2 regions of the Paenibacillus sp. ISL-20 genome follow, and region 2 is predicted to be linked to the other one. Evidence: predicted binding sites of a transcription regulator. Region 2 holds the regulator's gene; the other holds the start of a gene.
What was found. The regulator LexA, encoded in region 2, represses DNA repair genes until DNA is damaged. The targets are predictions, from matches to a motif close to CGAACATATGTTCG.
Positions count from the first base shown of each region.

Region 1: the regulator LexA is predicted to act here: its motif matches at 1,904-1,917, upstream of recA (recombinase RecA).

Region 1 is NZ_JAGGRD010000010.1:156,771-160,197, forward strand. Features, by position in the region: gene pgsA (CDP-diacylglycerol--glycerol-3-phosphate 3-phosphatidyltransferase) at 1-335, shown strand, start outside; gene J7E85_RS07655 (competence/damage-inducible protein A) at 438-1,700, shown strand; gene recA (recombinase RecA) at 1,988-3,049, shown strand; gene J7E85_RS07665 (regulatory protein RecX) at 3,190-3,427, shown strand, end outside.
Region 2 is NZ_JAGGRD010000029.1:30,826-34,252, reverse strand. Features, by position in the region: gene J7E85_RS18355 (RNA polymerase sigma factor) at 1-475, shown strand, start outside; gene J7E85_RS18350 (hypothetical protein) at 468-1,259, shown strand; gene lexA (transcriptional repressor LexA) at 1,354-1,980, opposite strand; gene J7E85_RS18340 (LysM peptidoglycan-binding domain-containing protein) at 2,156-2,524, shown strand; gene J7E85_RS18335 (DUF896 domain-containing protein) at 2,789-2,995, shown strand; gene J7E85_RS18330 (hypothetical protein) at 3,156-3,427, shown strand, end outside.

The DNA of each region.
Region 1 (3,427 bases), on a different contig from region 2:
TGCTGGTGGCAGCTATCCTCATATCGCTTGTGGAGATGGGGAAATGTGAATCATGGATTGCTGTTGTCATTATCAGCAGAGAATTCGCGGTTACTGGCTTGAGACAAATTGCGCTCCTGGAAGGTTCCGTCGTTGCAGCAGGTCAATCAGGAAAAATCAAGACGGTGATTCAGATTGTGGCAATTGTCGCGCTTCTGATCAATAATTTCCCGTTTGTATTCTTGGGAATTCCGTTTGATGTCATTGCAATTTGGGCTGCCGCGATAATTACGATCTATTCGGGAATCGAATATTTTGTCCAGAACAGGCATCTTCTTAAAGGTACCGGGGCATAACGGCAATAGGAGCTATCCTATTGCTTTTTTCTTCCGCAGGGTAAGAAATTAGTGACGGCGAATATTGTGAAGAGATAGAAGATACAGGAGGATCGACGAATCATGAAAGCAGAAATCATTGCAGTTGGAACCGAACTTCTCCTTGGACAGATTGTGAATACCAATGCACAGTATTTGTCCAGACAGCTTGCTTCAATGGGAATCGATGTGTACTATCAAACCGTTGTCGGGGATAACATGGAGAGGCTTAAGGAGACCTTGCGGCTGTCTAGCAGCAGAGCCGATATCGTGCTTCTGTCCGGCGGCCTGGGCCCCACACAGGATGACCTGACGAAGGAAGCGCTCGCATCCTTTCTGAATCGTTCATTGCATATTGATCGGATGGCTATGGACCGGATTGAACGTTTCTTCCAAGAACGGGGAGCCGTAATGACCGAGAACAATCGGCGCCAGGCCCTGGCTATCGAGGGAGGGACTCCGCTTCCGAACGAAACAGGCCTCGCCGTCGGGAACGCGGTATCCTATGAAGGCACTCATTATATTGTGTTGCCGGGACCGCCGAAAGAACTGATGCCGATGTTTGAGCAGGAGGCCAAGCCTTGGCTTCTGCAGCATGTGCTTACGGGAGAGCTTCCCATCTATTCGAAGATGCTCAAATTCGCAGGCATCGGTGAGTCCGCGCTTGATAAGCGCCTGGAAGACCTGATTACGACCCAGACTGATCCGACGATTGCATTGTATGCCAAGGAAGGGGAGGTCACCGTCCGAATCTCCACGAAGGCCGCAAGCGAGGCTGAGGCGATGGTCCGGCTGAATGAACTGGAAGCCCGGATCCAGGAGAGAGGCCCAGAGTTTATGTATGCTAACGAGGATGTGCCCATTGAGAAGGTTATCGTGGATTTGATGGCAGATCATAGCTGGACGCTAAGCGCTGCGGAGAGCTGCACGGGAGGGCTTGTAGCGGAGACGCTGACCTCCATCCCCGGCAGCGCATCGATGTTCCTTGGCGGGATTGTCTGTTACACTAACCAGATCAAGGAGAAGCTTGTGCATATCCCGCATGCGCTGCTTGAGGGGGATGATGCGCCGGGAGCCGTCAGTGCGGAGGTTGCCGAAGCGCTTGCGGATCATGTCCGGATGGTAACCGATAGCGACTTTGGTTTATCGGTAACGGGCGTAGCAGGTCCAGGGTACGCTGAACGCAAGCCTATAGGTCTTGTTTACATCGGATTGTCACAACGGGGAAAAGAAACAGAAGTGCATGAGCTGCACCTCCAGGGTAACCGTGAGACGATCCGGCTCCGTGCAACGAAGGCGCTGCTCTACCGGCTTTGGCAGCGTCTTGTTGCCTCCAAACAGGATTAATTTTGCAGAATAGAGATATCCGCTTTTTGAAAAAAGTAAATAATTTACACCTTGCTTGGTGTCTCTTCTTGAATTAATGAACAGTTCCGAGTATAATGGGAAATACGGAAGAACCGTGGCATATCGAATGATGTTGCCACGGTTCTTGTTCTTTATACATAGGGTATGGAGCATATACCGGAAGGGGCGTTGAATAAAAAAAACGAATGTATGTTCGAAAAAAAGCTTGGCAAACGTGTCAAAACAAGGTATGATATGACTATCAACAGTGAAGGGTTGTGGAACAATTGTCAGATCGTCGTGCTGCGCTGGAAATGGCGCTTCGTCAGATAGAGAAACAGTTCGGAAAAGGTTCCATCATGAAACTGGGTGAATCCACCCACATGCAAGTAGAGATTGTGCCGAGCGGATCGTTGGCATTGGATATAGCTTTAGGAACCGGCGGCTTGCCTAGAGGCCGGATTATTGAAGTGTATGGACCGGAATCCTCCGGTAAAACAACAGTAGCCCTCCATGCTATTGCGGAGGTTCAGAGGGCTGGTGGACAGGCTGCATTTATCGATGCCGAGCATGCTCTGGATCCATCGTATGCAAGCAAACTGGGCGTTAATATTGATGAATTGCTGCTCTCCCAACCGGACACGGGTGAGCAGGCGCTGGAAATTGCGGAAGCTCTGGTACGCAGTGGTGCAGTGGATGTCATCGTTATTGACTCGGTTGCTGCGCTTGTTCCAAAAGCTGAAATTGAAGGCGACATGGGTGACTCCCACGTGGGTCTGCAGGCTCGTCTGATGTCCCAGGCTCTTCGTAAATTGTCGGGTGCTATTAATAAATCGAAAACGATTGCCATCTTTATCAACCAGCTTCGTGAGAAGGTTGGTGTTATGTTTGGTAACCCTGAGACGACTCCAGGCGGACGTGCTCTGAAGTTCTACTCGACGGTTCGTTTGGACGTGCGTCGAATTGAGAGCATCAAGATGGGGAACGATGTGGTGGGTAACCGCACACGGATTAAGGTTGTTAAGAACAAGGTAGCGCCACCTTTCAAACAGGCTGAGCTTGATATTATGTACGGTGAAGGCATCTCTAGAGAGGGAAGCCTAATCGATATCGGAACGGACCTCGATATCGTGGATAAGAGTGGTGCATGGTATTCTTATGCAGGTGACCGTCTTGGCCAAGGGCGTGAGAATGCGAAGCAATTCTTGAAGGAGAATCCGGAGATCGCTAGTGTTATCGAGAACAAAATCCGTGAAGCGAGCAATCTAACTACGGCTGTTCCTGAGCCTTCCGAGAAGGATAAGGAACAAGAGGAAACAGAAGAGCAAGAGTTGTTTAAAGTAGAGTAGTAAATTGCTGGTTAACGATTATAGTGTTGAGGACTGTCCGGTGTTTGTAACGCCAGACGGTCTTCTTTGCATTTATCGAGACTTGAGAGTCAGTTTTGGTTATTTTACTCAGGATGATGCGGTAGTGAGAGGAGCGACATATGGAAGAAGAGAATAAAGAAATGTCGGAGCAGGCAGAATCATCAGGTATTGAGCATTTTCCGGCTCACGAGGATTTGGTTGTAACGTCAGTCGAAATGCTGAAAAAGCCCAAACACCGATACCAAATCGCGTTTGGTCCGTACCTCATGACCGTGCATGAAGATGTAATACTGAAATACCGGATGTTCAAGGGAAATGTTTTTCGCAAGGAAGAGTTAGAAGAAATTATCGTGGCCG
Region 2 (3,427 bases):
GAACTTGTACGGAAATGATATCTGGAATTACGCATATTTTCTGACCAAACAGCAAGCACTGGCTGACGATATTGCTCAAGAGGTGTTTATTAAAGCTTATTATGGTATACATACATTTCGCGGTCGGGCAACGCTAAAAACGTGGCTGCTCACAATTACGCGACATACTGTGTTCCGATATAAACAGACTTTTTTCTTTCGGAAAGTGACCCTCAAGGACAAGCTGCTTACAGATGCCTCAAGCCGGTCTGCGGAAGCAGAGTATTTGGATGGGCAGTATACTGATGAAATATGGGAAGTGATCATGACTTTACCCAGGAAGTTTAGGGAGGTGCTGATCCTGGACCTTTACTATGAGATGTCAATAAATCAGATTGCGGAGTTTCTTAACCTAGCGGCGGGTACCGTAAAATCCAGACTGTATCGGGCAAGGAAAAAAGTACAGAACCTGTTGAAGGAGAATGGCGATGAATAAGGGTAAACCAGACTGGTATTCCCGGGTTAAAAAGGGCCCTTTTCCAAATGATAAATTTACGCCTGAAATGAAAAAGTATGTGCACATGTCCGTGAACTGCAGTGGTGACGGCAGACCCACACAGCGTAAATATTTGCGAATTGGCATCGTGGGTGGGTTATTGCTTCTGATCATATTCATGATCATACCACTGACTTTTGGCGGCGAGGAACAAAAGAGGGCAGGGGATGCACCTCCTGATACGGAGGAGACGATTCGGGCACAAGGCGTAACAGATAAGGGGAGGCTAAGTGTAGTTTCTGTAGAAAAGGAAAAAATAACGAAATTAGGAGCGCCGAGCTGTTTCGGCATCGAAACGGACCTGTCGTTTGCCGGTAACTACAGCGTACGATATCGTTCTAATGGCGTTACGGATGAAGTAACCACGCTGGATGATCTTACTTTTATTCAACCAACTTCTGCAGCTGTCAATATGGTTCGATTGCCGTTTCAGGATGCGGATGTGTTTATACTTGCACCGCAATATCAGGACTGTCATGCAATACAAATCTACGCATTCGCCGTGGAGCATGATACGGGTAAGGCTGTGCAGCTCAGGTTTCAAGAAGAATTATCGGTGTCCTATACTTCCTATTACAGACCAGGTACTGAACCCATGGTAAAAGACAATAAGCTTGTTCTGCAGTCCACGGAGGGGCCGGGTGGGGAAGGTTCCCCGGATTATAAACCTAAGCGGATGTATCGACTGGATCTTAAGCAAGGCGTTATGGTGTTGGCAAACTAGCTAGGATCATGTTTCATTACCTATATAGAAAAAGCAAAGAGGTTACCATCCAATTAAGGGAGGTAACCTCTTCTTCATAGATAGATATATGAAATTAGTGGACATCCCGGAATAGTCCGATTACTTTACCGAGAATCGTAACATGGTTCAGGCGCAGTGGCTCGTAGGTAGGATTCTCCGGTTGCAATCGTACATGATCCTTCTCCTTATAGAAGGTCTTCACAGTTGCTTCGTCTTCCTCTGTCATCGCTACGACAATGTCGCCATTGTCTGCAGTTTGCTGCTGGCGAACAATGACATAGTCGCCGCTGTGAATGCCGGCTTCGATCATACTGTCACCAATAACCGACAACATGAACACCTTATCGTCGCCTACATAATGCTGCGGGAGTGGGAAGTAATCCTCAATGTTCTCCATGGCTGTAATAGGAACACCTGCAGTGACTTTTCCGACAACAGGCACTCTGGCAATGGTGTGGGTAAACAGGCTTGCGCTTTCGGACTCTTCCTGGCCAAGAAGCTCGATTGCTCTTGGTTTCGTAGGGTCACGGCGAATGAGGCCTTTCTTCTCCAAGCGGTCAAGATGTCCATGGACCGTTGAACTGGAGGCTAGTCCGACAGCCTCGCCGATTTCCCGGACAGAAGGCGGGTAACCCTTGCTACGAACTTCGTTGCGGATAAACTCTAAGATCGCCAGCTGGCGGCTGGATATTTTCGACATGCCGTATCAACCCCATTTAGTAACGTTTGGGAAAATTATAACATAGAACTTCCGTTCGTACAAACATAAGTTCTAAATTAAAATAGAACAAATGTTCCTTTTGGTATTGAATCAAACAAGTGTTCGTGTTAATATAAATCCATAAGAGAACACTTGTTTGGGAGATGATGATTCCATGTTGAAATACAGTACATACCGTAGCATTTATGAGAACGTTCCAGTGCAAACGAAGTCTTCGGAGACTTGGATCGATCAATTAAAGTCGAGAATGGCATCCATTTCTTTTATAAAGCTTTTATTCGTTCTGTTAATCGTAGCATCCTGCTGGACAGGGGCATATTCCGTTTTTGCCGGGGGGATGGATAAACCCACTGGGGAGAAGCAGGTTATTGTTCAATATGGTGATAGTTTGTGGCGGATTGCTTCCCTTCAAAAACCGACAGATATGGATACGCGAGTATATCTGGATAGCATCCGAAGAATGAATGGATTGAAAGGTCCGGATATACAGGCCGGAGAGGTGTTGTCTTTACCAGTCTGGTAATGGGATGACACTACGAGAAACTCTTTCCTTATATATGCCCCTATTTCTCGCTTCATATTTGTAAGCTTGCCTGATGATGTGATTTCACGCAGTATAAGCGTGTTTATAATAGAAGAGTATTGATTTCTTAACATAGAGGACCCATTTATAGGCATCATATGTTCATATTTGTTCTTAATCAGAGTTTGCAAGGGTGCAGTTGCCTTGACAAGCTCTTTTTCACATGTTTAAGTTATACATGATATCGGAATTGGAGGAGAAGTCATGGACATCGATACTTTGGTTGAACGCATCAATGTGCTAGCAAGAAAACAGAAAAGTGAGGGATTGACCGCGGAAGAGCTCAAGGAACGGGCCGAGCTTCGGGAAATATACCTTAACAATATTCGGGGTAACTTTAGACAACAGCTGGAATCAATCGAATGGGTAGATGAAAATGAACAAAAAGGCGGCCCCCGATTAAAGCATTAGTCGATCAACTGGCCCATGGATCTACAACCAGTGATTCACGACCAGATAGTAGGATAGAATTATAATACTTGGGGTGCCGATTATTCGCGGGAATCGAGTACGGTTACCCCAAGTTTATATGGATTGGTAATATATTGAAATTGAATCCAGGGGGAACCATATGTCACGATCATGGGAAAGAAAAGTCAACAAAAATATGTCACAGCTCAACAAGCAGCGTAAGAAGCAAGGGTTGACCTCGTACCAAGTCTCTGCCGTTACTGACAAGCATGATGTATTTAAGGGACGTAAATATGTACTTCCGTTAGTCCTTGTTGCATTGGCTGGTGTGTATGCACTTCTCGGAACGGCGACGTCCGAGGCTGCAGGTGGAAGCAACGATGTACTTAACTGGGTAGGTGTCAGCTTGTACATTCTGTTAGCGCTTATGAT